Regions from separate parts of the Promicromonospora aerolata genome, predicted to be linked through region 1. Evidence: predicted binding sites of a transcription regulator. Region 1 holds the regulator's gene; each other region holds the start of a gene.
The links. The regulator LexA, encoded in region 1, represses DNA repair genes until DNA is damaged. The targets are predictions, from matches to a motif close to TCGAACANNTGTTCGA.
Positions count from the first base shown of each region.

Region 2: ACFSL2_RS05045 (HNH endonuclease signature motif containing protein) is a predicted target of LexA. The motif match lies at 3,690-3,705, and genes of this name have one in related genera.
Region 3: ACFSL2_RS22625 (HNH endonuclease signature motif containing protein) is a predicted target of LexA. The motif match lies at 3,865-3,880, and genes of this name have one in related genera.
Region 4: ACFSL2_RS05465 (HNH endonuclease signature motif containing protein) is a predicted target of LexA. The motif match lies at 3,879-3,894, and genes of this name have one in related genera.

Region 1 is NZ_JBHUHF010000001.1:1,765,829-1,773,596, forward strand. Features, by position in the region: gene ACFSL2_RS08000 (TetR/AcrR family transcriptional regulator) at 1-497, opposite strand, end outside; gene ACFSL2_RS08005 (CPBP family glutamic-type intramembrane protease) at 522-1,325, shown strand; gene ACFSL2_RS08010 (hypothetical protein) at 1,623-1,985, shown strand; gene ACFSL2_RS08015 (hypothetical protein) at 2,028-2,645, shown strand; gene ACFSL2_RS08020 (DUF5302 domain-containing protein) at 2,774-3,007, opposite strand; gene nrdR (transcriptional regulator NrdR) at 3,142-3,615, opposite strand; gene ACFSL2_RS08030 (LysM peptidoglycan-binding domain-containing protein) at 3,735-4,181, opposite strand; gene lexA (transcriptional repressor LexA) at 4,431-5,204, shown strand; gene ACFSL2_RS08040 (L-lactate dehydrogenase) at 5,306-6,295, opposite strand; gene ACFSL2_RS08045 (ATP-dependent DNA helicase) at 6,305-7,768, opposite strand, start outside.
Region 2 is NZ_JBHUHF010000001.1:1,108,867-1,116,634, forward strand. Features, by position in the region: gene ACFSL2_RS05025 (nuclear transport factor 2 family protein) at 1-259, shown strand, start outside; gene ACFSL2_RS05030 (heme-degrading domain-containing protein) at 264-752, opposite strand; gene ACFSL2_RS05035 (SDR family NAD(P)-dependent oxidoreductase) at 822-1,577, opposite strand; gene ACFSL2_RS05040 (glycoside hydrolase family 76 protein) at 1,617-3,518, opposite strand; gene ACFSL2_RS05045 (HNH endonuclease signature motif containing protein) at 3,761-5,245, shown strand; gene ACFSL2_RS05050 (GntR family transcriptional regulator) at 5,348-6,442, opposite strand; gene ACFSL2_RS05055 (glycoside hydrolase family 125 protein) at 6,453-7,768, opposite strand, start outside.
Region 3 is NZ_JBHUHF010000001.1:5,099,429-5,107,196, forward strand. Features, by position in the region: gene ACFSL2_RS22615 (quaternary amine ABC transporter ATP-binding protein) at 1-942, opposite strand, end outside; gene ACFSL2_RS22620 (ASCH domain-containing protein) at 1,131-1,742, shown strand; gene ACFSL2_RS22625 (HNH endonuclease signature motif containing protein) at 1,927-3,816, opposite strand; gene ACFSL2_RS22630 (VOC family protein) at 4,081-4,479, shown strand; gene ACFSL2_RS22635 (3-isopropylmalate dehydrogenase) at 4,572-5,630, shown strand; gene ACFSL2_RS22640 (branched-chain amino acid aminotransferase) at 5,788-6,918, shown strand; gene ACFSL2_RS22645 (GAP family protein) at 7,016-7,768, opposite strand, start outside.
Region 4 is NZ_JBHUHF010000001.1:1,201,507-1,209,274, reverse strand. Features, by position in the region: gene ACFSL2_RS05485 (FAD-dependent monooxygenase) at 1-230, shown strand, start outside; gene ACFSL2_RS05480 (transcriptional regulator) at 307-954, shown strand; gene ACFSL2_RS05475 (NUDIX hydrolase) at 951-1,376, opposite strand; gene ACFSL2_RS05470 (dienelactone hydrolase family protein) at 1,453-2,151, shown strand; gene ACFSL2_RS05465 (HNH endonuclease signature motif containing protein) at 2,157-3,794, opposite strand; gene ACFSL2_RS05460 (cation efflux transmembrane domain-containing protein) at 4,043-4,681, opposite strand; gene ACFSL2_RS05455 (ABC transporter permease) at 4,795-5,595, opposite strand; gene ACFSL2_RS05450 (ATP-binding cassette domain-containing protein) at 5,592-6,674, opposite strand; gene ACFSL2_RS05445 (helix-turn-helix transcriptional regulator) at 6,771-7,768, shown strand, end outside.

The sequences.
Region 1 (7,768 bases):
GAGTCCGGTCCCGCTGGATCCGACGCCGCCAGAAGAAGGTGGCCGTGCACCCATTCGGTGAGGAACAGCGTGGCCCTGGCCGATCGGCTCGTGTCCCAGCCGAGGGAATCGGCGAAGAAGGTGAGCAGCGCCTCGTGGAGCGCGAGGGATCCCGGACCGATCACTGGCTGGCCGGCCAGGAGCTCGACGTGCCGCGGGGAGTCGCCGAACGTGCGCAGTAGGTGCCGGAGGAACTCGCCCAGGGCGGTTCGCGGATCGTCGCCCTGGAGAAGGCCGAGGTCGAGCCGCGTGAGGAAGCCGTCGCCGAGAGCATTGCGCAGCTCCGCCATGGTCGGCACGTAGGTGTAGATCGCGTTCGGCGCGACGCCCGCCTCCTGCGCGACGGCGCGCAGGGAGAGCCCGGCGATTCCCTTGCTGCGCAGCACCTGGTCGGCGGCCTCCAGGATGCGAGCGCGGGTCAGGTCGCCCCGTGGCCCGCGACGTCGTTGCTGTGACATCTCCCGATGCTACAGTGCCGAATTGTGCAGCGAACAAACAATGCCCCGGCGCGCGTGGCTCTGGTCTTCACGGCGCTCACCCTTCTCGTCGTCACCGTCCTGTGCGGTGTGTTCCTGGCCGCCGGATGGACCCTGCCCGACTGGATCGTCGTGGTCGGGCGCTGGATTCCCGCCCTGGTCTCGCTCGTGGTCATGCGGCTGTATCCGCTGCCCGGCGGTCTCGCGACGTGGTGGGCGCTGCGGCCCGGCGGATGGCGGCGCCTCCTGCTCGGCAGCGGGGTCGCCGTGGCCGTGCTGCTGGCGGCCTACGGCGCGACGGCCCTGCTCGGTAGCGTGCTGGGGATCGTCGCTCCCCTGCCCTGGGCGGACCTCTCGTCGATCCTGCTGTTCGTGGTGCCGTTCGTCCTCGTCTACTCGCTGAGCACCTTCGGCGAGGAGGTTGCGTGGCGTGGCTACCTGCAACGCCTGCTCTCGGGATGGGGCTTCTGGCGCTCGTCCGCGGCCATCGCGGCCGTGTGGGTGCTCTTCCACGTGCCCCTGCACGGCACCCTGGCCCTGCAGGGCACCCTGCCATGGCAGGCACTGCTGGGCAGCACGCTCCTGCTGTTCCCCCTCGGCCTGCTGCTCAGCGCAGCGGTCTGCCGGTTCGGCAGCGTCTGGCCCGCTGTCTTCGCTCACGCACTGCCGATGTCGGCCCTCAACCTGGTACGCGACCCGGGCGCTCTCACCTCCGGACCGTTCTGGTCGTTCACGGCCATCAGCGCCGTCGTCCTCACCGCCGCAGCCGTCCTGCTCGCCCCCCGTCGCGCCGCAGAACCAGTCCAGTAGGCCCGTGCACCGTCGCCGGCGTGGCGCGGATCTCCCCCGCCCGGGGGAGCGAGGTCACCTCAGACAGTGAGGGAAAGGGGTGCCCGTGGGTGGAAACGTAACGCCCATGAACGTGAACCCGATCAGGCCCGAGCCCCGCACCGGACCTCACCGTCGCCTCGACCTCGCCACCCGGTGGCTGGCGCCATCGTCCCTGGTGGCCTGCCTGGCCGCCGGCGTGCTGGCAATGGTCCACCAGCCCTACGACTCCGTGGCGCGGATGAGCCCGGCGTGGTTCGTCCTCGCCGGTGATCCCTGGTGTATCCGGCACTCAAGGTCTCCTGGGCCCTCGGCAGCTCCTGGGCGGCACCGCCCGGCGCGGTGGGCGTCGTCGACGCCACCTTCGTGGTCACGATCGCGCTCAGCATCGCGGCTGTTCCTGCACTGGCGGTCGCGCTGCGCTGGTGGGACCGGCCCGCCCCACGCTGGGCACGACCGGCGGCGCTCCTCGGTGGCATGGTCCTCACCTCGATCGGAGCGTCGGGCTTGTGGACCACCTGGACCGACTTCTTCGCCGGTCGGCTCGGCCCGGGGGACGAGCTCGTGGGCCTGCTCGTCTACGGCGGATGGCTGGTGTGGGGGTTGTCCACGATCACGGTGTCGCGTCGCCTTCAGGCATGAGCACATCGACGAAACTTTCAGCACTCAGAGTCAGGAGCAAGGATGAGGCTTGACCACGCAGCAATCTTCGAGCAGGCCTGGGACGCCCCTGGCACCACGTCGGTAGAGCTGCCACCGGTGGCGGTGAACGACGTGCTGCGCGACCGGTACGACGTCCGGCCACCATTCAGGTATACCGGCTCGCAGCTGTGGGACATGGAAAGACGCAAGGCCACGGCGCCGGACAAGTACATCCCGACGGTCGTGCGCCCGGGCAGCGCCGATACGTTCGAAAGCGTGCACCATGGCGAGCTCGAGGACTTTACCCGCGTCTCGGATCAGCGGCTGTGGACCGACCCGGAGCGCTACGCGACGGTGATCGAGCACGTCCGCCTCGATCACGAGAACCGGCGTGCGTTCTTCCTCGGCACCAACAGCTTTCGCGCACCCGACGGCCGCCTCCTGACGGCCGGCGCCGGGCAACCGCTCTTCCACGTCGAGCACTCCGTCGGCGGGAACGAGGAGGCCCCGCTCAACCTCTGGCGCATCGTCCACCTGACCGACACGCCCGACCCGGCGCTGGTCGCCGCCTTCGACCAGCTCGCGAACGAGCAGTACCTGCGCGTGTTCCTAGAGGTCCACCTGCGGGAAGACCTCGGACGCCGGCTGGTCCGGCGGTGACCTGCGTGTTCTCCCGTGCCCTCATCGTGACGTTCTCATCACACCAGCTTCCTCCCGGTGCGACATGAGGTACGACGAAGGCCGCTGATCTGGTCGTTCACCAGGTCAGCGGCCTCCACCACCGAGGATCAGCCGGACTTGCGGCGGAACATCTTCTGCACGGGACCGGTCGTCTCCGAACCGTGTACCGCACCGGTGTTCACGTCGCCGGCGGCGGTCCGGTGCTGTGCCGCGTTCTTGCGGTCCAGCGCCTCCTTGAACCGTGCCTTCGCGTCCTTGCTCGGCGCCGTCGCGACCTTGGGCTCCTCAGCGCCCTGGGTCTCGACCTCTGCCTCCTCGGCATTGGGCTTCTCGTCCGTCACACCGATCACCTCCTCTTGTTCCGGGGGTCCCTCGATCGGGTCCGTCGTCCGCCCAGCCTGCACCACGGCACACCTGGGTGCCAACATTTTTCACGGGTGCCCGGGCCGGGGGGAGAGCCGCGTGACGGCCTGCCTCAGGCCTGCTGGGCGGCGGCCCGCTCCGCGCGCTCGGCACGGAGCGAGGTGATGGCGCTCTCGAAGTCCTCGAGCGAGTCGAACGACTGGTAGACGCTGGCGAACCGGAGGTAGGCCACCTCGTCGAGCTCACGGAGCGGGCCCAGGATCGCGAGCCCTACCTCGTAGGCGTCGATCTCCGCGCTGCCGTTGCTCCGCAGGGTCTCCTCGACGCGTTGGGCCAGGATCGCCAGGTCGTCGTCACTGACGGGACGTCCCTGGCATGCCTTGCGCACGCCCGCGGCGACCTTGTCACGACTGAAGGGCTCGGTGGCCCCGGAACGCTTGACCACGGACAGGCTGGCGGTCTCCACGGTGGTGAACCGTCGGTTGCAGTTGGGGCACTGCCGGCGGCGCCGGATCGACAGGCCGTCGTCGGCGGTCCGCGAGTCCACCACGCGCGAGTCGGCGTGGCGACAGAACGGGCAGTGCATGCTCACTCCTGCGGGGTCGTCCACCGACCGGAGGCCTCCGGTCGCGTCCCGACGGTAAGCGGGCAAACCACCCCCATGCAACATCGCCACACCATTTGACGATGATTCGACGCCCCTGGTCACTCCTTGGGAAGGAGCAGCAGCTCCCCGACCCGTAGCGCACCCGAGGACATCTGGTTCAGCTCCTGGAGCCGCGCGACGGCGTGCCGGACATCCTCGCCGGGCTCCGCGATCTCCTGGGCGAAGCCCCAGAGCGACTCCCCCGGCTGCACGGCGTGCACCCGGACCTCCGTCGGTTCACCCGGTGCGCTGGCGACCGCCGTCGCACCCCAGGTCACCATCGGCGCGAGCAGGAGCATGGCCAGCAGCACGAGCGCCACCCGGCCACGTCGGGTGAGCCGCAGGCCGGCCAGCCCGAGCCGGTCGGCCACCGTGCGCGACCGGGCCGGCGAGAACGTCGGCACCGCGGTCGGCCCGGACGCCGGTGCGTACGACCGGCCGTACGCCGGTGCATACCTCTGCCCATACGCCGGGGTGTACTGCCGCAGCGGGATCACGTCCCCCATGGCCCCTCCTCGAAGAGTGACTGAGCTCTTGTCGTTCATACAAGCGTTCGTCGAACGCCCGTACCATTGTGTAGCACGGGACACCGCCGATGTCGAGACACGCTCGAACATTCGTTTGAGCCGAGCGAGTTTGTGATCTAGAGTGGGTGACGTAGGGAGAACATTTGTCGGAACGGGAGGGGCACGGGCATGACGGGACGGGACGGGACCAGCGACACGAGAGCCGTCGACACGGCACCAGCTGTCGACATGACACTCCCTGGCGTCGCCACGCTGGACGCGCCAAGCGACAAGGCGGTCGCTGACGTGCACACGATCTCGCCGACAGACCGCCTCACCGAACGGCAGCGCCTCGTGCTGGACACGATCCGGCAGTCGTTCGAGACGCGGGGCTACCCGCCGTCGATGCGTGAGATCGGCGAGGCCGTCGGGCTGGCCAGCCCGTCGAGCGTCAAGCACCAGCTCCAGATGCTCGAGAAGAAGGGCTTCCTGCGCCGCGACCCGAACCGGCCGCGCGCGATGGAGCTCGTGGAGCCCCTGGCCGAGCAGGTCGACAAGCCGACACGCGGCGAGATCCACTGGCCCGAGCCGCGGCGCAGCGGCCAGGTCCACTGGGGCAGCTCGGTGCCCGACGACGCCAGCACCCCGCCGCCGTCGTACGTTCCGCTGGTCGGTCGGATCGCCGCCGGTGGCCCGATCCTGGCGGAGCAGGTCGTCGAGGACGTCTTCCCGCTCCCCCGCCAGCTGGTCGGTGACGGTGAGCTGTTCCTCCTCAAGGTCGCGGGCGACTCGATGGTCGACGCCGCGATCTGCGACGGGGACTGGGTAGTGGTGCGGCGGCAGAACGTCGCCGAGCAGGGCGAGATCGTCGCGGCGATGATCGACGGCGAGGCCACGGTGAAGACGTTCAAGCAGGCGGACGGCCACGTGCTCCTGCTGCCGCAGAACCCGGCCTACGAGCCGATCCCGGGTGATGAGGCACAGATCCTGGGCCGCGTGGTGGCCGTCCTGCGCAGCCTGTAGGGCTTCACGACAGAGAGGTCCCGACAGCTCCGACCAGCGGAACGGCCCGCCGGTCGGAGCAGTCGGGACCTCTTGCGTCGCTCGGCGGCCGAGGCCGTCGCTCAGAAACCGAACCGCTTCTGGACCGCCCGCACGCCGGCCGCCGAGGCACGCAGCCCCGTCAGCTCGTCGTCGGACATCGGGACCCGTACGGAGTCCGTGACGCCGCGACGGTCGACGAGCGACGGCACGGACAGGCACACGTCGCTGATGCCGTGGTAGTCGTCCAACAGCGAGGACACGGGCATGATCCGGCGCTCGTCGTTGAGGACGGCCTCGACGATGCGGGCACCGGCCAGACCGACGGCGTAGTTGGTCGCCCCCTTGCCCGCGATGATCCGGTACGCGGAATCGACCACCTCGTGGTGCACCTCCGAGCGTACGGCGGCATCGATCGGCGGGTGTCCGCCCAGCGGCACCCAGTCCAGCAGCGGCACGCCACCGATCGTGGCGGAGCTCCAGAGTGCGATCTCCGAGTCGCCGTGCTCCCCGGCGATGTACGCGTGCACGTTCCCGACGGCTACGCCGCACCGGTCGGCGAGCACCACGCGCAGCCGCGACGAGTCCAGGACGGTACCGCTGCCGAACAGCTGCTGCCGGGGCAGGCCGGAGATCTTGAGCGCCGCGTAGGTCACCACGTCCACGGGGTTGGTCACCATCAGGTACGTCGCGTCCGGGGCGACCTCCACCAGTCCGGGCAGGATCTGGTGCATCAGTCCGATGGTCGCCTCCGCGAGGTCGATCCGGGTCTGCCCGGGCTTCTGCTTCGCGCCGGCGGTCACGACCACGACGTCCGCCCCCGCGCAGACGCCCACGTCGTCCGAGCCGACCACCTGTGCCTGGGACGTGAACATCAGACCGTGCTGCAGGTCGAGCACCTCGGCCTCCACCTTGGCCCGGTTCACGTCGTGCAGGGCGATGGTGCGAGCCGAACCCCGGGTGAGCGCGGCGAAAGCGAGGGTCGAGCCGACCGCCCCGGCTCCCACCACCGCCAGCTTGGTGGTGCGTGAGCCGGACGGCTGCGCGCCCTGGACGTCCGACGGGGCTGTCATGTCCCCAGGCTAGGTGTCGAGCCGCGCCAGCGCGGCGCGGACCAGCGCGGAGTCGGTCGTGGGCCAGAACCCGGGCATCGACCGGGTGAGGAACGACGCGTACCGTGCGGTCGCGAGCCGGGGGTCGAGGACCGCCACGACTCCGCGGTCGTCCATGCTCCGCACGAGGCGTCCGGCGCCCTGCGCGAGCAGCAGGGCGGCATGCTGCGCCGATACCGCCATGAACCCGTTGCCGCCCGCCTGCTCGACGGCCCTGGCGCGTGCGGCCTTGACCGGATCGTCCGGCCGCGGGAACGGAATGCGGTCGATGAGCACGAGCTGGCACGACGGCCCCGGCACGTCGACGCCCTGCCACAGGGACAGGGTGCCGAACAGGCAGGCGGTCGGGTCGTCCGCGAACTGGCGCACCAGCGTGGGTAGCTGGTCGTCGCCCTGCGCCAGGATCGGGAAGTCCAGCCGCTCACGCATCGCCTCCGCCGCCGCGTTCGCGGCGCGCCGGGACGAGAACAGGCCGAGCGTGCGACCACCGGCGGCCGTGATGAGCTCCGCGATCTCGTCGAGCTGCGCCTCCGTCGTCGGCTCCCGGCCCGGCGCCGGGAGGTGCCGCGCCACGTAGAGGATGCCCTGGCGCGGGTAGTCGAACGGACTGCCGGCGTCCAGACCCTGCCAGGGCGGGGCGTCCTCGCCCTTCAGGCCCAGCGTTCCGGCCACCGGCTCGAACGTGCCGCCCAGTGCCAGGGTGGCCGAGGTGAAGACCCCGGTCGCCTCGCCCAGCAGGTGCGTGCGGATCAGGCCCGCGACGTGGAGCGGCGCCGCGTGCAGGCGGGTCACGTTGTCACCGAACCCGCCCCAGCCGTTGTCGGGGCGCGAACACCACAGCACGTCGGCGGTCGTGTCCTGGAACGCCATGCGTTCCGCCGTCTCGAACAGCTGCAGCATCGCACCCTGCGCCATCTTGAGCCCGGGCTCGGGCTGGCCGGGTGGCTGCCCCTTGCCGCCGTTGGTGTCGGGCTTCAACGTGCTCAGCACCTCGCGCGCGGCGTCCCGTACCGCACCGACCGCCGTGCGCAGATCGTCCGGCAGACCGTTCGGGAACCGCTCGGCGGTCGCCGTGACGAGCAGGGTCCCGAGGGCCTGCGCCGCCTGGTCGAGGGTGTCGGTGTTCGTGCCGGCGTGCCGGCGGGCCAGCCGCGCGGCGTTCTCCACCGAGGCCATGGACAGGTCCACCGTGGCCGACGACGTGACGCGGTCGGTGAGCTCGTGCGCCTCGTCCACCACCACCACGTCGTGCTCCGGGAGGACGCCGGGACTTCCCGTGGCCGCGATACCGAGCATCGCGTGGTTGGTGACCACCACGTCCGCGTCCCGGGAGATGGCGCGCGCCTTGTCCGGGAAGCACTCCGCCAGCATGGGGCACTTGCCGCCCAGGCACTCCATGGCGGTCACCGAAACCTGCCGCCACGCGCGGTCCGG
Region 2 (7,768 bases), 660 kb from region 1:
CGGCATCGTGGCCGACGGCGACACGGTCGCCAGCGACGTCGAGGTCCCCATGGAGGGGGTCAGCGTCTTCCGCGTCGCCGCGTTCGCACGCGTCCGGGCCGGCCTGCTCGTCTCCTCCGTCGAGTACTGGATCGGGGTCGGCACCGAGCAGCCGCCGGATTGGCGTGCCAGGTTCTCCCGACCCGACGGGGCGCCGGCCAGGGGTCTCACGGACGCTCGTCCGCAGGACCCGTGGCCGGCACCCCGTCGGCCTCGGTGAACGCTCAGGCCGCGGGCCGCGACCCGACCAGCTCGCGCAACGCCTCGACGACGAGGGCGTGGTCGTCCTGCTGCGCCAGACCGGAGACGGTCACGACGCCCACGATGCCTACCCCGGCGACCCGCACGGGAAACGCACCGCCGTGCGCGGAGAACTCCTGGAACGCCAGGCCGTGGTCGGCGTTGAAGTCCCGGCCCTTCGCTCCTGCGCGCAGACCGACCAGGTAGGACGAGGCACCGAACCGGTAGACGACCCGCACCTTACGGTCGATCCACGAGTCGTTGTCGGGCGTGGTGCCGGGCCGCGCCGCATGGAACACCTGCTGCGTGCCCTTGCGGATGTCGACGGTGACCGGCAGGTCGCGCTCGGTCGCCAGCTCGACGAGCCGGGCGCCGAGCTGCCAGGCCTGGTCGTGCGTGAACGTGGTCAGGACCAGCTCGGCCTCCTGGGCCTCGACCTCGGTGACTGCTGCGGTGATCTCGGATTCGCTCATGGCCCCATCCTGCCTTCCGCCGACCCGCACGAACGCACAGCAGTCCGACCACCCGGCGACGCCTGACCGCTAGCCGAACGGGCCGCGCGCCGACACGCCGCCGTCGATCACCAGCCGCTGTCCGGTCACGTACGACGCCGCGTCGCTCGCCAGGTACACCGCGGCGTCGGCCACCTCGTCGCTCCTGCCGTACCTGCCGACCGGGATCGGGTCGACCCAGCCGTCGGGCGCCGGGTTGACGGGCGTCGCGATCGCTCCCGCGACCACGACGTTCATCCGGATGCCGTCGGCCGAGTACTCGGCCGCGACGGTCCGGGCCAGGCTGAGCAGCCCGGCCTTCGCCGCGCCGTAGGCCGCCTGGTGCGGCGCGGCCATGATCCCCGTCACCGACCCGACGCTGACGACCGATCCGTGGCCCTGCTCGAGAAACACCGGCAGCACGAGCCGGACCGCCCGCGCCACGTAGCGCAGGTTGAGCTCGTAGACGAGGTCCCAGTCCTCGTCGAGCATCTCGTGCAGCTTCACCGCCGGGACGAGCTCCAGCTGCCCGCCCACCACGGTGACCAGCGTGTCGAGGCCGCCCAGGTCACGCACGGCGGCAGCGATCGCAGCAGCCAGCTCGCCCCCGTCACGGACGTCGACCGCCAGCGCCACGGCCGTCGCCCCGGCGGCACGGAGCTCGTCCGCCGCCTCGTCCGCGCGCTCCGGATCCCGGTCGGCCACGGCCACGGCGGCCCCCTCCGCGCCGAACGCCCGCGTCACCGCGCGGCCGATCCCGCCGCCGCCACCGCCGATGACCAGTACCCGTCTGCCCTCGAGTCGCATGGACCCGAACCTACCGCGCGCGGTGCGGACGGCCCGGGCTCAGGACGTGCCGAACTGGGCCGAGACGTGGTAGACCCCGCCGCCCCACCCGTCCTCGGTGAAGGCATCGGTCACCCGGAGGTAGACCGCCTTGTCGGGTCCCAGATGGGGCGTCAGGTCGAGCGTGTGGTCGGCCTTGTTGGAGCTGTCGCGGATCTGCTCGTCCTCGGCCAGGACCGTGGTCCAGCTCTCGCCGTCGGGTCCGACGTCGACCACGTACTGGTTGTCGATGGTCAGGGTCACCTCGGCGGAGGTGGCCTCGGCCGGGAACGGGAACTTGTAGATGAAGTGGCTGGTGCCGTCGGCGAACCGGCTCCCGACATGGCTCAGCCCGGATCCGCCGGCGTCCCAGAGCCATGCGAGCTCCTGCGTCGACCCGGCATCGAAGTCGATGGTGCTCGCCACCTGGATCGTGGCCCGGGTCGTGTAGGTGAGACCGGGCCGGGCAGTGACGGTCACCGCCACCGGATAGCTGCCGTCCTCGGTGTCCGCGGGCACCGAGACATCCAGCGGTACGCTCGCCCGAGCCGGGGTGCCGTCGCCCGCCGACGCCAGCTCGACCCGGCTCCTGACCGGGTCCACGGTCCAGCCGTCCGGACCGCTGACGCGCACGTCCACGTGGACCGGCCGCCGGCCAGGAGACGTCGCCGCCACCTCGACCGCGGTGCGCACGGACGACGCCGCGCCCGGGCTGGGCATCATGACGAGCTGGGTCGGTGACATCGTCGCGGACAGGGACCGGCGCGGCGCGTCCTGCGGAACGTCGGCGATCAGGGCGCTGAGGGCGCTCGCCTGGGTGCGCCAGTCGAACACGTTCGGCGACGCCTCGCTGCTCGCCCCGGCCCACCGCAGGCCCAGCCGCTCGGAGGAGTCGCGGTCGTTCGCCCAGATGGTCTCGGCCTGGCGGTCGACGAACGCGTCGTAGCGCGGCTCGTCCGTGCTGTCCGCCAGCTCCGTGAAGTAGCGCATGAAGATGCCCTTGAACTGCTTCTGGTTGTCGTCGCACGTCCGCCCCAGCGGATCGCACGACTCCGTCAGCACGCCGTCCGTGACCAGCTCGTCGGACGCGAGCGCGGCGTCGGCCAACCGCTGTGCGGTAGCCAGCAGCTCCGGGTCACCGGTCGCTCGCCACAGCTCCAGGGGGGCGCCGATCGCCAGGCCCTGGTTGTAGCTCCAGACGGTGTCGCCGTTGCTGGCGCAGTCGTCGGTGAGCCCGTCGTTGACCAGGCCGTCCGCGTTGATCATCCCGCTGGCGAGGTACCAGTCCCAGGCTTCCTGGGACCGCTCCAACCAGGCCGTGTCACCCGGGATCCGGTTGTGCAGCTCGGCGGTCAGGCGGACCCACTGCCCGTTGGTCACGGCGTTCTTGTAGGTGCGCTCCTCGTTCCACCAGATGCCGCCGCCGCAGGTGCTCGGGTCCCAGAAACCATGCATGAAGTCCGCGATGGTCCCCGCCATGTCGAGGTACTTCTGGTCACCCGTCAGGTCGTAGGCGGTGACCCAGTTCAGCGCCCACCATCCGGCATCGTCGATGGCCCGGCTCGTGAAGTTGCCGTAGATCTCGTCCGTGGACCGCTCGCCGGCCGGGAACGGACCCTTGTTCGTCTCGAAGCTGTGGTCCAGCTCGTCGAGATAGCTCCGGTCGCCGGTGCGCTTCATGTAGTCGCCGATCGTCTGCAGGGCGACCGCGGAGTTCCACCAGCTCGACGGGAACCACGCCTTCTGCTCGTCGTAGGAGTCCAGCAGCACCTCCGTCGCGACCCGGGCACGGGCGACCTCGGTCGCTCCGGACGCCGCCGGAAGCTGTGGGGGTGGTGCCGCTTGGACGGCGACCACCGGCTGAAGGCCGACGAGCACGGCGAGGCTGAGCAGGACCAGGCGGATGCGACGCAGCATCGACATCGATGAGCTCCTCCCCCGGGCGCGACGTTGCGTCCCGGATTCATCGCAAAACCTACATTAGGAACAGGTGAAATGCACCTACCTGAGTGGATATCCCCCGTCGGCCGGGTTTCGGCACCCCCTGCCCGGCGGGCAGACCGCCGGGTGTGATGTCAGTGGTGGCCATTAGGGTCGAACACAGGTCCGCAGGGTTGGCACGGCTCAGCATGTCTTGCCATGAACAAGATGAGGAGGTGTTAGGTATGTACGCAGGTCAGACCGCAGGTCTGGACTGGCCGCCGTCCGTCGTACCGGTCGTGCTGTGCCCGGTGGAGATCCTCCAGCAGGCGCTGGCCGGTGCACCCGGCGCCCAGCTGGCCCGGGTCGTCGCCGACGCCACGGACCGGGCCACCGAGCTGGACCCCGATCTGCTGGCCGAGCTGCCCGACGACGCACTCGCCGACCTCGCCACGGCGTGCGGACGCCTGCAGTCCTGGGCCGCTGGTCTCCAGGCCCGGGTCGTCGCCGAACGGGCCGCGAGGGAGACCAACCCGTTGGCGCACGCGTCCCTGGTCGGCCAGGTCACCAGCGAGCTCGTCGTCACGGAGCGGGAGGCGACCGAGGTCGTGGTCCGGGCCGAGTCCGGCACCCAGCACCCCACGGTGATCGCGGCGCTGGTCGCCGGGCGGATCGACGTACGCAAGGCGCACACCTTGCTGCGGTCGGCGACGCAGCTGACGGTGGCTGAGCGGACGGAGGCGATCACGCGGTTCCTGCCCCAGGCGCCCCGACGGACGTGGAAGTGGCTGCAGACCCGGATGCTCGCGTTCGCCAAAGCGCGCCACGCTGCCGGCGAGGCCGCGAGGGCCGCGGCGGAGCAGCGGTGCGTCCAGGTGGACCGTGCGGAGAACGACATGGGCTGGCTCTCGGCGTACCTGCCGGCTGTGGACGCGGCCGCGGTCTGGGGCGTGGTCGACGACATGGCCCACCAGCTCCGACACGTCGCCGGTGAGGACCGCACGCTGGGCCAGCTTCGCGCGGACTCCCTGACCGGGATCGTCACCGGGCGCCTCGTGCCCACGGACCGGTACACCGCGACCGGCACCTCCACCGCGACCGGCACCGGAGCCGACACGGCGACGAGCACCTCCCCGGCGGAGGCGACCGCCTGCACGTGTGGCGGACGGGCACCCGTCGTGCACGAGACGGTCCAGGTCGTGCGAATCACGCCGACCAGGCCGGTGGTGCGGGTCACGGTGCCGGCAGGCACGCTGCTCGGCCTGGGTGACGCGCCAGGTGACCTGGCGGGCTTCGGACCGATCCCCGCCGACACGGCACGCCTGATCGCCGAGGACGCGACCTGGCAACGCCTCGTCACCGACCCCGTGACCGGGATCCTGACGGACTACTCCACCACCACGTACCAGCCCGGCAAGCTGCTGCGCGCCGCGGTCCAGGCACGTGACGAGACATGCACGTTCCTGACCTGCGACGTCCCTGCCGTCCGGGGCGACCTGGATCACGTCGTGCCCTTCGACCACGACCCAGCGGCCCGACCACCTGGGTCCCCTGGCCAGACCCGCGCGCAGAACCTCCAGCCACTGTGCCGCCGGCACCACCTGCTGAAGACGCACGCCGGGTGGGGCGTCGTCCGTGACCCTCTCAGCGGTGTCACCACCTGGACGGCTCCGACCGGCCGCACCCACGCGCGACCACCGACGGTCCTGGACACGCATGTCACGACCTGACCCTGCGCGCCCTGACCGGCCGGCCTCTGCGACACGCCCGTGCCACGGCCGAACGCCCGTCCGGCGACGACCGGCCGCCCTGCTGAGCCGGACGCCGCGCGCTCAGCGCGTCGAGCTGCCCGGCACGAGCTCGGTCGGCAACGTCACCTTGGTGACCTGCCCCGCGCCACGGACCTGCGCGAGCACGAGGCCCACCGCCTCGCGGCCCATGCGCGCCTCGTCCTGCCGGAGGTGCGTGAACCGGTAGCGCGCCTGGTCGTGGAACGCGTCCGGGTGGTCGAAGCAGACGATGCCGAGGTCGTCGGGCACGGTCCGCCCGGCGCGCTGCGCGGCCTCGCGGAGCAGCACGGCGATGTTGTACTCGGTGGCCACCAGCCCCGTCAGCTCCGGATGGGTGGCGAGGAACTTCTCGAGCTCGCCGAGGTCGTCGTCGGGCGCGACGCCGCTCCCGGGGATCGTGGACCGGACCTGCCGGAACTGGTGGGCCGGGTCGAACGGGACGTGCCGGGTCGCGTGCGCGTCGATGACGCCGTCGAGCCGGTCCTGCACGGTCGAGACGCTGTTCGCGGCAGAGACCAGCCCCACGTGGTCGTACCCCGCCGCGAAGAGGACCTCGGCGGCCTGCCGCCCCGCCGAGACGTTGTCGGAGCAGACGGACGTCACGGGGACGCCGTCGAACACGCGGTCCAGGATCGCCACCGGGAACGACTGCGTGATGAGCTCCAGGACCGCCGGGGGCACGTACTGCGACGAGCTCGGTTCGAGGATCAGCCCCTGCACGCCGTCGGCCACGAGCGCCCGGACGATGTCGTCCTCGGCCTCGCGGCTGCCGAGACTGCGCTTGACCACCACGTTCGCGACGCTGCCCGACGCGTCGACCAGCCCGGCGAGCACCCGCGTGCCGAAGGCGTCGTCGAAGTCCGTGAGCACGCACCCGATCAGGGGCGTGGGGCCGCCGCCCGCACCGACGGCGGCCGTGGCGGTCTCGCTCACGACGACGGTGCCGAGCCGTGGCCTGCGGGTGATGTAGCCGTCGGCACGCAGCAGGTCCATCGCGCGCTTGAGCGTGATGGCGCTGACCCCGAGCTGCTTGGTCAGCTCGGTCTCGGCGGGCATCCGGTCGCCGACCCGGTACGTGCCGGCGTGGATCGCGTCGCGGAGCTTCTCGTACACCTCGAGGTAGAGCGGCTGGCTCACGGGTGCCCTTTCACCGGTCGGAACTGACCGGTGAATCTACCGTGGTCCGCGCCGTGGGGGCGATGACCGGGCGACGGTAGGTGCGCAGGCCGGCGACCTCGAGGGCGAGCTCGCAGAACATCGCGTTCGCCCAGGAGAACCACTCGCGGGTGTAGACGGCGGGGTCGTCGACGTGGAACGACTCGTGCACGGCCCCGGTCCCGGCGTCGGTCGCCAGGATCAGGTCCAGCAGGCGGCGGGCCTCGTCCGGGTCGGTGGAGGTCAGCCCCTGGATCGCCAGGGCGATCGGCCAGACGTGGCCGGCGGGCGTGTGCGGGCTGCCGATGCCGGCGGCTGCCGACCCACGGTAGTAGTACGGGTTGGCGTCGCTGAGCACCAGGTCGCGGGTGGCGGTGTAGAGCGGGTCGTCGGCGGCGCACCAGCCGAGCAGCGGCAGGGACAGCAGGCTGGGCGAGTTGGCGTCGTCGGCCAGCAGCACTCCCCCGCGCCCGTCGACCTCGTAGGCGTACACGTCCTCGCCCCGCGGTCCTGGGACGACGCCGTGCTCGCGGATGCCGCGCTCGATGTCCGACCGCAGGGCCGCGGCGTCGGTGGCCAGGGCGTCGTCGTGCAGCACGTCGGACGCGATCCGGCCCAGGTGGCCGAGCGCGACGGCGGCCAGCGCGTTGCCGGGCACGTTGTACCCGTACCGGCAGGCGTCGTCGCTGGGCCGGAACCCGGCCCAGGTCATGCCCGTGTACGCGACCCGCGGGCCACGCCCGTCCCGCACCAGCGTGTCGGACGGCGGGCAGTCGTCCCGTTCGAACGTGTACGGGGAACCCTCGTGATGCCGCTGCTCGGCACGCCACAGATCGACGACCGTGCGGGCGACCTGCCCGAACCGCTCGAGGTGGTCCGTCCGGCCCGTGGCGCACCACAGGTCGTGGGCGAGCTGCACCGGGTAGGCGAGCGAGTCGATCTCGTACTTGCGCTCCCAGACCCACGCCGACTGCCTCGTGTCCGACTCCCCCGTGCCCGACCGCCCCGTCCGGTCCCGGTGCCCGGCACCGGTCGGGCCGTCGTTGAACGCGTTGGCGTAGGGATCGTGCAGGATCGAGGACTGCTGTCGGCGCGACACCGCGGCGACCGTGTCGGCCAGCCGCTCGTCCGCGCCGACGAGGTGCAGGAAGGGAGCGAGCTGCGTGGTGGAGTCGCGGAGCCACATCGCCGGGATGTCCCCCGTGATCACGAAGGCGGTGCCGTCCGGGTGCCGGGTGATCGTGCGGGCGAGGGTGTCGGACATGCAGCGTCCGACGGCGTCCGCGATCCGGTCGCCGAGCCGGTCGG
Region 3 (7,768 bases), 3.3 Mb from region 1:
CGTGCGGTCCCGCGCGGTGACGAACATCGCCGGCAGCTGGTGCTCCCGCATCAGCTTGTGCGCGGCGCGCGGCCCCTGCTCGGCGCCGAGGACCGCGGCCGGCGGCTCCATGACGGACGACGCCGTCAGGACGCGGGTGCGGTCGACGTCGGCGACGAACTGGGCGACGTAGTCGTTGGCGGGGTCGGTGAGGATCTCCTCCGCCGTGCCGACCTGGACGATCCGCCCGTTGCGCATCATGGCGATGCGGTCGCCGATGCGCATGGCCTCGTTGAGGTCATGGGTGATGAACAGGATCGTCTTGCCGAGCTTCTGCTGCAGCTCGATCAGCTGGTCCTGCATGTCGCGCCGGATCAGCGGGTCGAGGGCGCTGAACGCCTCGTCCATCAGCAGGATGTCGGTGTCGGCGGCGAGCGCGCGGGCCAGGCCCACGCGCTGCTGCATGCCGCCGGACAGCTCGCTGGGCAGGTGCTCGTCCCAGCCGGTCAGGCCGCACAGCTCCAGCGCCTCGTGAGCGCGCCTGCGCCGTTCCTCCTTGCCGACGCCCTGGGTCTCGAGGCCGTAGGCGGCGTTGTCGATGACCGAGCGGTGCGGGAACAGCGCGAAGTGCTGGAACACCATGCTGATGCGCTCGCGGCGCAGCCGGCGCAGATCTTTGCCGGTCGCGGCGGTGATGTTCTCGCCGTGGAGCTCCACGTGGCCGGCGGTCGGCGGGTGGAGCCCGTTGATCATGCGGATCAACGTCGACTTGCCGGACCCGGACAGGCCCATGACGACGAAGATCTCGCCCTCTTCCACGGTGAACGACGCGTCGATGACCGCGGGTGTGAGTCCCGACTTCTTCAGTTCGTCGGCGTCGGCACCGGCCTTGAGGCGTTTGACGCCCTCATTAGCCTTACGGCCGAACACCTTGTACAGATGATGTGCCTCGATGGCTGGCACAGAGCCTCCTTGCCTTGGCAGGAAAATGATGTGGGCCCGGCACGGGGGTGCGACATGGGCCGTCGATCACCAGACCACGGTCGGTCACGCACATGCAAACTCGGTAAGGGTTCGTTATCGGATCGTTCAGGGTTTGTAATGCGGCCCGAGGCCTCGTCGGGCGATGGCCGGTAGGGCAGGATGTCCCCGTGAACCACGACGTGAACCCGCAGGCCGCGGACGACAACGAGCCGACCGACGAGTCCCGGGCCGAGCCCTTCGACCCCGCGACGTTCCAGCCCGAAGCGGTCCCGGTCGAGGACGCGGAGGTCGCTGCCGAGGTGCTCGACTTCTGGGCGGCCACCCGGCAGTACGCGGGCATGGCGAAGGCGAGCATCGTGGTGGGTCAGACCGTCGGCGAGACCGTGCCGCCGCAGGCGTGGTCGTTCGGTGACGAGCCGGAGCTCGCCGAGCGGCTCCTCGACGCGGTCCTCGCGGGGGACAAGACGGCGACGTCGTCGGCGCTGTGGGACTACGACGACGAGGGGGCCCCGCTGCCCGTGGTCGGCGAGCTGTCGATCCTCCTGGACGGCGGCAACCACCCGCGCGCCCTGATCCGCACCACGAGCGTCGAGACCACCACGTTCGAGGAGGTCGACGAGGACTTCGCCGCGGCGGAGGGCGAGGACGACCGCACGCTCGAGTCCTGGCGCGCCGGGCACGAGTCCTACTTCCGCCGGAACCTTCCGGAGGGCCGGGAGTTCGCGCCCGACATGCCGGTGGTGTGCGAGCGGTTCGAGCTGCTCTACCCGAGGCTCTGACCGGCCGGGCTGCGTCCTGCTGTGGCTCCGCCCGGCTCACGCCGGCGGGAGGACCAATCCGGCGAAGCCGACCACGCCGCGGTAGACGCATCGTCTCGCCGGGGTGGTGATGTGCCTCGCGGACGGTGCTGAGTCGATCGCGGACACTACCTGGACCGTCTGAATGTGGTGGTTGCGGTGCTGGTCAGAAGGGTGGGTCGGTGGGTAGGGCTCCCGGTTCGGTGGTGGCGTAGCTGCGGGGCAGGCGTTGGCCGGTGAGCGCACGGAGGGTGAGGTCGCCGCTGGTGTCCGGATCGACGTCCTCGAGCACGGCGTGGGGATCCAGCACGGTCGGCGGACGTTCGTGCTGACGTCCGGTGGGCGTGGTCCAGGTCGTGATCCCGGTGTCGGGATCACGAACGACGCCCCAGCCCGCATGAGTCTTCAGGAGGTGGTGCTTGCGGCACAGGGGTTGGAGATTGGCGGCCCGGGTCTGCCCTGGAGTACCGGGTGGCGAGGTCGCCGGGTCGAGGTCATGGTCGAACGGGACGATGTGGTCCAGGTCGTCCCATGCGGCAGGACTGTCGCACCCGAAGAGGAACGTGCAGGTCTCGTCGCGGGCCTGCACGGCGGCGCTCAACACCTTGCCCGGTCGGTAGGTGGTGGTGGAGTAGTCGGTCAGGACCCCGGTGCTCGGGTCGGTGAGCAGCCGCTGCCAGGTCGCATCGGTGGCGATGACCCGGGCGACGTCCGCGGGGATCGGTCCGAAGCCGCGCAGCTCGCCGGGCGCGTCGTCCAGGCCGAGCAGTGCGCTGGCCGGGACGGTGACCCGGACCACGGGGCGGGTCGGCGTGACCCGTACCGGCTGCACCACTTCCTGGACGACCTGCTCCACTACAGGCGCCCGTCCACCACACGTGCACACCGGCTGGTCCGCGGGGTCGGCGTCGCCGGTACCCGGGACGTCCAGACCCTCCGGGTGAGCGTCGTCGCCGGCTCCGAGCCCAGGGTCGGTGCTCGTGCTCGTGCTCGTGTCCGTGTCCGTGTCCGTGTCCGTGTCCGTGTCCGTGCTCGTGCTCGTGTCCGTGTAACGGTCGGCGGGCAGGAGACGGCCGGTGATGATGCCGGTCAGGGAGTCGGCGCGGAGCTGTCCCAGCGTGCGTTCCTCGCCCGTGACGTGTCGCAGCTGGTGGGCCATGTCGTCCACGACGCCCCAGACCGCTGCCGCGTCGACAGCGGGCAGGTAGGCCGACAGCCAGCCCATGTCGTTCTCCGCCCGGTCGAGCTGCACGCAGCGCCCCTGGGCCGCCGTCCTGGCGGTCTCCGCCGCACCGTGGCGGGCCTTGGCGAACTCGAGCATCCGGGCCTGGAGCCACCGCCACGTGCGGCGCGGCGCACGGGGAAGGAACCGGGCGATCGCCTCGGCGCGCTCGGCCACGGTCAGCTGGGCGGCGCTACGCAGCAGGGTCTGTGCCTTACGGACGTCGATCCGCCCCGCCTCCAGAGCCGCGATCACGGTGGGGTGCCGGGCGCCGGACTCGCCACGGACCACGACCTCGGTCGCCTCCGGTTCGGTCACCACCAGCTCGGTGGTGACCTGCCCGACCAGGGAGCCGTGCGCCAGCGGGTGGGTCTCGCGCGCGGCGCGGTGTGCTACGGCTCGGGCCTGCACACCGGCCGCCCAGGCCTGCAGCCGCCCGCATGCGCTCACCAGGTCGCCGAGCGCGTCGTCGGACAGGTCGGCGAGCCGGTCGGCCTCCGTCGCGGAGACCTCGGCCACCACCCGCGCCAGACGGTCGCCAGGTGCGCCCGACAGCGCCTGCTGCAGCAGCCCGACCGGCCACAGGGCCACCGGCACGCCCTGCGGCGGCCGGTCCGGTGCATCGTCCGGTGCGTTGTCCAGCAGGCCGTCTGGAGCGGCGTCCGACCAAGGGCCGGGCGGGGCGTTCAGGACCCAGGCGGGGACCTCGTCGTGCGGCACCACGCGCACTTCCGTCCCGTCCCGCACGGCGAGCTCACCCAGGACCCAGTCGTCCCCGGCCGGGTCGTCCAGGAGCACGCTGCCCATGCCCGCGTAGTGCTGCCCAGCGCCCATGCCGACTTCACCCCTTTTGGTCAAGAACCTGTCAATAGGACCATCACTGCGGATATTTGTTCGATCATAGCTGGCACCACTGACACGGACCGGGGCTTCTGCCATCCGTAGAAGAAGACGTGCAGGCCGCGCCCTGCGTGCCACGGACCCCCATGCTCAAGACGCACCCACCCGACTTCTCCCGTCCGCGTGTCAGTGTCGCCTCCTACGGTGGGCGCAGCGGCGCGGGAGGCGCGCCGCAGGTCCCGACATGAGGTGAAGGCGATGACGCTGCGCTGGTACTCGACCGTGGTGGAGTCCACCGACCACAAGAAGCTCGCCCGCTGGTGGGCCGAGGCGCTGGGCTGGGACGTCAGATTCGAGACGGACGAGGAGTCCGTGCTGGTGCCGCCCTGGGCGCTCGAGCTCTCGGAGAAGCTGGACTTCCACCAGGTCCCACCGGGCATGGTGTTCGTCCCGGTGGAGCATCAGAAGGTCGGCAAGAACCGGCTGCACTGGGACTTCGCGCCGCACACGAGCGACGACCGGGACGCCGAGATCGCCCGGCTCGTCGAGCTGGGGGCGACCGTGATCGACGTCGGGCAGCCGGACGACGCGACCTGGACCGTGCTGACGGACCCGGACGGTAACGAGTTCTGCGTGCTCTCGGCCCGGGAGCAGTAGCCGCCCGTCGAACCCACCGATAGAGCCGATCGATGCGTCCATTGGGTGAGACCCGCGTCTCAGACGCCTGGTCGCACGCGTAGGCTCCGGACATGGCACAGGTGGGCAGGACAGAGGGTATCGACCTCGCAGTGGTCGCAGGTGACGGCATCGGTACCGAGGTCGTCGAGCAGGGGCTCACCGTGCTCGAGGCGGCGCTGGCGCCGTCGGGCACCAAGCTCTCCACCACCGAGTTCGACCTGGGCGCGCGCCGCTGGCACGCCACGGGCGAGACCCTCACCGACGAGGACCTCGAGAAGATCAAGGCGCAGGACGCGATCCTGCTCGGCGCGATCGGCGACCCGTCGGTCCCGAGCGGCGTGCTGGAGCGCGGCCTGCTGCTCAAGCTGCGCTTCGCGCTCGACCACTACGTGAACCTGCGTCCGACCAAACTGTTCGAGGGAGTGTCCAGCCCGCTGGCGAACCCGGGCGAGATCGACTTCGTCGTCGTCCGCGAGGGCACCGAGGGGCCGTACGTCGGCAACGGTGGTGCACTGCGGGTGGGCACGCCGCACGAGATCGCCACCGAGGTGAGCGTCAACACCGCGTTCGGCGTCGAGCGCGTGGTCCGGGACGCCTTCACCCGGGCCAACGCGCGCAAGCGCAAGCACCTGACGCTGGTGCACAAGCACAACGTGCTGGTCCACGCCGGCCACCTGTGGCGCCGTACCGTCGAGCAGGTGAACGCCGAGTTCCCCGACGTCACCACCGACTACGCGCACGTGGACGCCGCGACCATCTACCTCACGACCGACCCGAGCCGGTTCGACGTGATCGTGACGGACAACCTCTTCGGTGACATCCTCACCGACCAGGCCGCTGCGATCAGCGGCGGCATCGGGCTGGCGGCGTCGGCCAACATCAACCCGGACCGCACCGCGCCGTCGATGTTCGAGCCGGTGCATGGCTCGGCCCCCGACATCGCGGGCCAGGGCAAGGCCGACCCGACGGCGACGATCCTCTCGGTCGCCCTCCTGCTGGACCACCTGGGCTTCGCTGACGAGTCCGCGAAGGTTCAGGGCGCCGTCGCGGCGGACCTCGCGGAACGCGGCGACGCTGTACGCACGACCGACCAGGTAGGCCGCGATATTGCGGCCCGCGTGACCGAGTAGCCCGTCGCACCACGGCGAGCCCGGGTCACGCAGACCGAACTCGGGCGCCGCCGTCGTATGTCGAAGGCCGTCCGGGGCAGGCGCCCGGCACGGAATGCTCCTCCTGCCTTGCCGGGCGTGGAAGACTGACAACAGCATTCCGGTGAAAGGCATCGACATGACAGCAACGACGGATCCCATCCTCCCGACCCGGCTCGAAGACCTGGTCGCGCTCTTCGACGTGCGGCCCACCGACGTGCCGACGCCGGAGGCCGAGCGCGCCGAGGCGCTCAGCGCACCGAAGTTCGGAACGGTGTTCACGGACCATATGGCCCGGGTCTCCTGGACCAGTGCGGACGGCTGGAAGGACCGGCGGATCGAGAAGTACGGTCCGCTGCAGCTCGACCCCGCGACGGCAGTGCTGCACTACGCGCAGGAGATCTTCGAGGGCCTCAAGGCCTACAAGCACGCCGACGGCTCGGTCTGGACGTTCCGGCCGGACCAGAACGCCGCGCGGTTCGCGCGTTCCGCGCACCGCCTGGCGCTCCCCGCGCTCAGCGTGGACGACTTCATCGGGTCGCTCGCCGCCCTCGTCCGTACCGACATCGACTGGGTGCCCGACGGCGAGGACTCGTCCCTCTATCTGCGGCCCTTCATGTTCGCGTCGGAGGCGTTCCTCGGGGTGCGTCCGGCGCTCGAGGTCGAGTACCTGGTGATCGCCTCGCCGGTCGGCCCGTACTTCGCGGGCGGCGTGCAGCCGGTGTCCATCTATGTGTCCGAGCAGTACCACCGGGCGGGCCCGCCCGGAGGCACCGGCGACGCGAAGTTCGGCGGCAACTACGCCGCGAGCCTCCTGCCGCAGCTCGAGGCGCAGAAGGAGGGCTTCGACCAGGTGTGCTTCCTGGACGCGGCCTCCAGCACCTACCTCGAAGAGCTCGGCGGCATGAACGTGTTCCTCGTGATGGACGACGGCACCCTGCACACGCCGGAGCTCGGCTCGATCCTGGAGGGCATCACGCGCACCTCGGTGCTGCAGCTCGCCGAGGACCGCGGGTACCACGTGGTGGAGCGTCGGATCCCGCTCGCGGAGGTCGCCGCGGGCCTGGAGTCCGGGAAGATCAAGGAGTTCTTCGCCTGCGGTACGGCCGCGGTCGTGACGCCGGTGGGCCGGCTCGCCGGGGCGACGTTCGACCACGAGATCAACGGTGGCGAGCCGGGCGAGCTCACGATGGCGATCCGCCAGGAGCTCACCGGCATCCAGTACGGCCGTGCCGAGGACCGGCACGGCTGGATGCGCCGCCTGGCCTGACTCACTGAATTCGGTCCGTTGCCCCGAGATCGGTCCATCGACGGACCGATCTCAGGGCAACGGACCGAATTCAGCGGACCGATCCGGGGAGGAGACGTCAGGTCCAGAGCCGGCCGATCGCGTCGCGGGCGACGAGGAACCCCACGATCCCGACGACCCACGCCGTGGTGCTCGCGGCGTTCTTCGTGAGCCACCTGTCCAGCCGCCCGAGCGGACGCTCCACGAGCCGCGCCGCGAACACCCGTGCCGCCAGCAGGACGAGGGCCGGTGCGATCATCACCAGGCAGTACCCGACGATCCAGAGGCCCGACGTCGGCCAGGCGGGCCCCTGCGTACCGATCAGGCCGAGCGCGGCGAGATACGGGAGCATCGACGCGACCTCGACGAGGCCGGCCCCGATCGCCAGCATCACCAGCGCCGAACCGCTGCCCGACTCACTGCTGAGCACCCGCTCGCGCCACCGGTTCAGCCGTCCTGGCCGGACGTGCTCCGCGGCGGCGTCGCCCGCCGCCCCCGTGGCTCCCGGTGCCGGAGCTCCCGCCGTTGTCGCTGCCACCGTGGGCTCGGTGCGCTTGCGGCCCCCGATGGGCTCCAGCTTGAAGCTCCACGCGAACAGCCCCACGCCGACCACGAGCTGTGCGATCAGGAACGGGCGGGTGCTGGACAAGCTGGTGAGGGTGTCGCTCAGCGCGCCGGCACCGAGCAGGATCGCGAGCCCGATCAGCGCGTAGAACCCGGCGATCGACCCGAGGTAGACGAGCATCCGCCCCGCGCGCACGCGCCCGGGCGACATGAGCAGCCACACGGGGATGAGCAGGGTCCCGAAGCTCGTGGAGTCGATGAGCGCGAG
Region 4 (7,768 bases), 560 kb from region 1:
CGCTGGGCGCGGCGCTCGAGCGGCACGCGGACGTACCGACGGCCCTGCAGGCGTGGGAGGCCGAGATCCGACCGGAGGCCGAGCGCAAGCAGAAGCTCGGACGCCAGGTCAAGGGCCTGTACGCACCGGCGGACCCGTTCCGGCTCTGGCTGCGCGACCTGCCGTTGCGCCTCGCCTCCTACCGGCCCGTCTCGGCGCTGCTCCAGCGGAGGCTGCAGCTCACCTCGTGAGCCGTTCGGCAGATCTTCTCCCTGGGCGTACCGACCCGCGTTGACACCGGCGGCACCAGGATGCACGGTGCGAAACATGACGCACATTCCGGACCTCGGCCGATCCTCCGACCCCGAGCTGCTCGTCCTCCACTCCGTGCGGATCCAGGGCATGGCGGACGACGACGCCGTCGCCGAGCGGTTCGGCCTCGACCAGGCGGAGACCCGCGAGACCCTGCTCGACGACGAGGCGTACGGCTGGGTCCGGCAGGCGGCGTTCGCGGACACCGCCGGCTGGTCCCTGACCGACCGCGGGCGCGCCGAGGACGACCGGCGGCTTGCCGAGGAGCTGGCCGACGCGGGTGCCCGGCCCGTCGTCGAGCAGGTGCACGAGTCGTTCGGTCCGCTGAATGCCCGCCTGCTGCAGGCGTGCACCGACTGGCAGCTCCGCCCGGAGGACGGCGACCGGCTCAGCCCGAACACCCACACCGACCCGGACTGGGACGCGCAGGTTCTCGACGAGCTCGAGGCGCTGGACGCCGAGCTCGCGCCGCTGGTCGGCGAGCTGAGCTCGGCGCTCGAGCGGTTCGCGGGCTACGACACCCGGTTCTCGGCCGCGCTCGGCCGCGCCCGGTCCGGGCAGGGGGAGTGGGTGGCCGGCACCGGCATCGGATCGTGCCACGTGGTCTGGATGGAGCTGCACGAGGACCTGCTCTCGACCCTCGGCGTCCAGCGGGGCGCCTAGCCGATGAGCCCCGCCCAGCGGCGGCACAGGTCCACCAGCTCGACCCGCTCCAGCGTGTCGACCTCCTGGGGCGTGTGCCACGCGACGCCGTCGGTGGAGCCGTCCTGCTCGACGCGCAGCTCCCCGCCGACGACGTGCGCCCGGTACACGATCCGCACCGCATGCATCGGACGCGCGGAAGGGTCCACCCGCGCCGGCCCGGGGACCACGGCGCTGTCCACGCCCAGCAGGCCGTCGAGCGCGACGCGGTAGCCCGTCTCCTCAAGGACCTCGCGCACCGCGGCGTCGTCCGGGTGCTCGCCCGGGTCGATGCCGCCGCCCGGCATGGTCCAGCCGCTGTGCGCGCCCTCGTTCCAGTGCGGCAGGAGCATGCGGCCCTGGTCGTCGGTGATGAGGGCGTAGGCGGCGACCCGCAGGTCCATGCCGGCATCTGTGCTGGTAAACATGGGGCACATCATCCCCCCAGCGCACATCATCCCCAGCCCACAGGAGGCCCCCGTGCATCCCGGATACACCGCCGTCCCCGACGGTGCCGGCCCCTTCCCCGGTGTCGTCGTGGTGCACGACGCCTACGGCATGACCGCGGAGCTGCGCCGGGTCTGCGACCACCTCGCCGGCCAGGGCTACCTCGTGCACGCCCCGTCGATGTACCAGCGGGGACGCTGCCTGCGACAGGTCTTCCGGGGACTCGTCCACGACGAGGGCCCGGCCTTCGAACGGCTCGAGTCCGAGCGGGCAGCGCTCGCGGTCCGGCCCGGCTGCACCGGCAGGGTCGGCATCATGGGGTTCTGCATGGGCGGGCGGTTCGCCCTCGTCGCCGCGGGCCGTGGCGGGTTCGACGCCGCCGCCGTGAACTACGGGCTGCTTCCCGAGGGGCGGCAGGACCCGGCGGAGCTCGATCGGATGCTCTCGGCGCCGTGTCCGGTCGTGGCGAGCTTCGGAGCACGGGACAAGGTGGTCGACGTCGCCGAGGTGGACAAGCTGCGGACCGGCCTGGACCGCGCGGGCGTCCCGTCGGACGTCAAGGTGTACCCGGAGGCGACCCATTCGTTCCTCGCCCAGTACACCGGCCCGCTCGGGATGCTGATGCGCGTCCAGGGCATGTCGCACGATCCGGAGGCGTCGGCGGACGCGTGGGAGCGGACGCTGGACTTCTTCGCCGAGCATCTGGGGGAGCCGGGGCACGGAGAGCGCTGACGCACTCAGAAGGGTGGTGGGTCGGGGTCGGTCCGTGTGCTCGGTTCGGTCTGCACCGCTCCGGGCTCGGTGGTGGCGTAGGCGCGGGGTAGGTGCTGGCCGGTCAAGGCGTGCAGGGTGAGGTCGTGGCTGGTGCCGGGGTCGATCTGGTCGAGCTCGACGTGGGTGTCCAGCACCGTGGGTGTGCGGGTGTGGGTGCGGCCCGTGGGGGTGGTCCAGGTGGTGAGGCCGGTGTCGGGGTCGCGGATGACGTCCCAGCCGGCGTGGGTCTTGAGGAGGTGGTGCTTGCGGCACAGGGCATGGAGGTTGTGGGCGTTGGTCTGGCCCCGTGGGTCCGTGCGTCCGTTGGTGTTCTTGGCGGTGTGGTCGAACGGTCGGATGTGGTCGAGGTCGCTGTGGTCGGCGGGGGTGGTGCAGCCCAGGAAGGTGCAGGTGGCGTCCCTGGCCTGGACCGCGGCACGCAGTACTTTGCCGGGTCGGTAGGTGGTGGTGGAGTAGTCGGTCAGGATCCCGGTGGTGGGGTCGGTCAGCAGGCGTTGCCAGGTCGCGTCCTGGGCGATGGTGCGGGCGGTGTCCGCGGGGACGGGGCCGTATCCGTCCAGGGTGGCGGGGGCGTCGTCCAGGCCGAGGAGGGTGCTGGCGGGGACGGTGACGCGCAGGACGGGTCGGGTCGGTGTGATCCGCACCGGCCGCACGATCTCCTGGACGGTCACCTGCTGGACCGGTGCCCGTCCACCACAGGTGCACACGGCTGCGTCTGCGCTGCTGCCGTCGACGCCGTCGCGCGTGTCGGGGTCGCGGTCGGGGTCGGTGTCACGGTCCGCGGGCAGGAGGCGGCCGGTGATGATCCCGGTCAAGGAGTCCGCGCGGAGCTGTCCCAGGGTGCGGTCGTCGCCCGTGGCGTGGCGGAGCTGGTGTGCCATGTCGTCCACCACGCCCCAGACGGCGGCTGCGTCGGTCGCGGGCAGGTAGGCGGTCAGCCAGCCCATGTCGTTCTCGGCCCGATCGACCTGCACGCACCGGTGCTGGGCTGCGGCCCTGGTGGTCTCGGTGGTGCCGTGGCGCGTCTTGGCGAACGCGAGCATCCGGGTCTGGAGCCACTTCCAGGTCCGTCGGGGTGCCTGGGGCAGGTACCGGGTGATCGCCTCGGCCCGTTCGGCGGCCGTGAGCTGGGTCGCGGACCGCAGCAGCGTGTGTGCCTTGCGGACATCGATTTGCCCGGTGGTCAGCGCGGTGATCACGCTCGGGTGGCGGGCGCCGGACTCGGCCCGGACCACGACCTCCGTGGCCTCCGGCTCGGTCACCACCAGCTCGCCCGTGACCTGCCCGATCAGGGAGCCGTGCGCCAGCACGTGAGACTCCCGGGCGGCCCGCTCGGCCACCACGTGGGCCTGGACGCCGGCGGCCCAGGACTGCAACCGCCCGCACGCGACCATCAGATCACCGAGCGCGTCATCCGACAGCCCGCCCAGCGCGCCCGACTCCCCGCCCAGGTCGACGGCCTCCGCGACCACCCGTGCCAGGCGCACGCCACGCACCTGCGCCAGGGCCTGCCGCAGGACGTCCTCCGGCCACAGCACCACCGGGACACTGTCCGGTGGCCAGTCCGGCTGGTGCGTGCCGGCCAGGGGTGAGCCCGTCATGCCGTCATCCTGCAGTCCCTCCCGCATACCAGCACCCCCTCTGAGCCCGTCCATCCGATAGCCACCGCTGACCGCATCATTCCTGCGGACGCGTGTTCGACACTATCCCGCGTCACTGACATCCGCGTGTTCTTCTGCCCCCTGCGTAAGAACGCGCGAACCACGCCCGTCTGCCGTAGTGACACCCGCTCGGATCGTCCGGCGCCACCGCCGCGCAGCTCAGCGCTCGGGGACCGCCAGCACGGACCTCAGTCGAGCTTCTCGCCCGCGAGCGCCTTCGCGGCCAGGCGCTCCTCCTCGCTGACCTCCCACACCTCGTGGGCCGCGTGCAGCGCGAGGAGGATGATCGCGCAACCGAGGATCAGGTCGGGCCAGCCCGACCGGGTCCACGCGGTGAGCAGGCCCATGGCGATGATCGCGACGTTCACGAGCACGTCGTTGCGGGCGGACAGGAACGCCGCGCGGCCGAGGGAGCCGCCGTGGTGGTGCGCCCGCGCGAGCAGCCAGGCGCTGGTGCCGTTGATGGCGATCGCTCCGAGCGAGGCCAGGACCACGGGGACGACGTCGGGGGCCGTCGGCGCGGCGAACCGGTGTGCCGCCTCCCAGGCCGCGACGGCCGCGGGGCCGAGGATGATCAGGGCCATCACCTTGCCCATCCGTGCCCGCCGGGCGAGCGGCCAGCTCAGGGCGACGAGGATGAGGAGGTTGACGGCCGTGTCCTCGAGGAAGTCCACGCTGTCGGCGAGGAGCGAGACGGACCCGGCCATGAGCGCCACGGAGAGCTCGACGAAGAAGTAGGTGAGGTTGAGGGCCGCGACGATCAGGACGGTGCGGCGCAGCCGGGCGGCATGCGGGTCGCCGGCGCCGGACGCGGGAGGCCTGGTCACGGTGGTCATTGTCCGCGTAGTGCTCGGGTCTGACCCCGCAGGTCCGGATCCTGGTCCCGTGACGGTCCGGGCCGGCGACGGCGGGTCGCCGGCCCGGGGATGCCCCCCGCCGCTCAGTCCGCCGAGCGGACCATCGCCCGCACGCCCACGACGAGTCCGAGGGTGGCCGTGACCAGCGCCGCCACCCAGCCCCACGCCACCGTCGCGGACAGCACGTCCCCGGCGAAGGCGGCACGGCCAGAGTCGACGACGTAGCGCAGCGGGTTCACCGCCGACACGGCGCGCATCCACGCCGGGCCGTTCTCCAGGGGCAGGAGCATGCCCGACAGCAGCATCACCGGGAACAGGACGGTCTGCTGCACCACCCAGAACATCCACTCCTGCCTGCGCACGGCGAGCGCCAGCGCGTAGGACAGGGAGCCGACGCCGATGCCGAGCACCGCGAGCTGCAGGAGCGTGAGCAGGGCGCCGAGGGGGTCGGGTCGCAGGCCGAACGGCAGCATGACGAGCAGCACGACGGCGGACTGGGCGATGATCGGCACCATCTCCTTGAGCGCGCGGCCCACGAGCTGCGCGGGGCGGGAGAGCGGGGTGACGAGCATGCGTTCGTGCACGCCGGACGAGAGGTCGAGCTGCAGGTTGGAGCCCGTGACGGACGTGCCGAAGAGCGTGGTCATCGCCAGCACGGCCGGCACGAACCACAACCAGACGTCGCCGCCGAGCGCGCCGCCCGCCGACCCGGCGAGCAACGGCCCGAACAGCCCGAGGAACACCAGCGGCTGCACCAGGCCGAAGAGCAGCGAGAACGGGTCGCGGGCCACGGGACGCAGCTCACGGACCAGCACGATCCGGGTGTCGCGCAGGAAGCTGCGGCGGGGGAGCGGCCGGGTCGGGGTCAGGGTCGCGGCGCTCATGCGAGCACCTCCTTCGGGCTCGAGTTCGCGCTCGAGCCGGCCGGGACCGCGGTCCGCTCGGCACCGCCCGGCGGGCTCCCCCCGGCGTCGACGGCGTCGACCGCGTCGACCGCGTTCTCGCGCAGGCTGCGGCCGGTCAGCCCCAGGAACACGTCGTCGAGCGTGGGCCGCGCGACGTCCAGGCGGTGCACCAGGAGGCCGGCGGCGTCCGCGGCGCGGAGCAGGCCCGGCGTCGCGCCGGGGCCGTCCGCGATCCGGATCTGGACGGTGCTCTCCGTGCGGTCGGTGGTCACGTGCACCGAGTGGGCGCCCGGCGCGTGCTCCGCGATGGCGGCCAGCCCTGCCGCGTGCTCGGGCGCCACCCGGAGGGTGACGAGGTCGCCGGCCAGCTCGGCCTTCAGGGCGTCGGCGGTGTCGTCCGCGATGACCTGACCGTTGTCCACCACGATCACCCGCTCGGCGAACGTGTCCGCCTCGTCGAGGTAGTGGGTGGTGAGCACGATCGTCATGGGCTCCGCTGCAGCGGTCCGCATCCGCAGGATGTGCTCCCACAGGTTGGCGCGGTTGTGCGGGTCCAGTCCGGTCGACGGTTCGTCGAGGAACAGCAGCGACGGCTCGTGGACCAGGCCGACCGCCACGTCGAGGCGGCGCTTCTGGCCGCCCGACAGGCTCTCGACCTTGCGGTCCGCCTGTTCCGTCAGGTCCAGGGCCTCTACCAGCTCGTCGCCACGACGCCGGGCCGTGCGCCGGTCGAGGCCGTAGATCTCGCCCTGTGCGGTGAGCTCGTCGCGCACGAGCTGGGCCGCGCCGCCGGCGCCGCCCTGGCCCACGTACCCGATCGCGGCGCGGACCCGGTCGGGGTGGGCGACGACGTCGTACCCGGCGACCTCGGCGGTGCCCGACGTCGGCGGGATGAGGGTGGTCAGCATGCGCAGCGTGGTGGTCTTGCCCGCGCCGTTGGGGCCGAGCACGGCCACCAGCTCGCCGGGCTCGACGTCGAGCGAGATGCCGCGCACGGCGTGCACGGTGCGGGTGCGGCTCACCACGAAGTCCTTGGTGAGCGCCTGGGTACGGATCACGGTGTCTCCTTCTTGCGGTCCGGGTCTGGCTACGGGCACCACTGTGCCGGTGGTAGCGGTCAGGTCCTGGCCGCTACCACGTGCGATGCTGAATTCGTGCTCGAGACCTCCGGACGCCTCCTCGCCCTCCTGTCGCTCCTCCAGGCCCGCCGGGACTGGCCCGGCGCGCTCCTCGCCGACCGGCTCGGCGTGAGTCCCCGCACGGTGCGGCGGGACGTCGACCGCCTGCGGGAGCTCGGGTACCCCGTCCATGCCACGAAGGGGCCCGACGGCGGCTACCGCCTCGACGCCGGCGCGGAGCTCCCGCCCCTGCTCTTCGACGACGAGCAGGCGGTCGCGGTGGCCGTGGCACTGCGCACGGGCACCATCCCGGGTGCCGAGGAGGGCGCGCTGCGGGCGCTGGCCACGATCCGCCAGGTCATGCCCGCCCGGCTCCGGGCGCGGCTGGACGCGCTGGAGGTGACCACCGTGCGGCGTCGGACCAGGTCGGGCGAGCCGGCGGTGCCGCCCGACGTGCTCCTGGCGCTGGGCTCGGCGTGCCAGGCGCGCGAGGTCGTGCGCTTCGACTACGCCGGTGGCACCATGCCCGCCATCGGCGAGGGCGACGCGGCCTTCCGCCCGCCGCGCCGGGCCGAGCCCCACCACCTCGTGACGTCCGAGGGGCGCTGGTACCTCGTCGCGTTCGACCTCGACCGCGCGGACTGGCGGCTGTTCCGGGTGGACCGGCTGGCGCTGCGCACCGGGACCGGTCCCCGGTTCGCCCCCCGGGAGGTGCCCGGCGGGAGCGTCTCGGAGTTCGTCGGCTCCCGGATCAGCGGCTCGCCGTCCCTGGTGCGCGGTGAGGCGGTGCTCCATGCCCGCGCCGCCGACGTCGCCCCCTGGGTCGGCGCCGACGGCCTGTGCGAGCCGCTCGCGGACGTCGACGGGACGCCCCGGTGCCGTGCGGTGCTGGGCTCCTGGTCGTGGGGCGGCCTCGCGGGGCGGTTCGGCGCGTTCGACGTGCCGTTCGAGGTCGTGGGCCCGTCCGAGCTGGTCGCGGCGACCCGTACGCTCGCGGGCCGGTACGGAGCGGCGGCCCGGCGCACGGCCGGCAC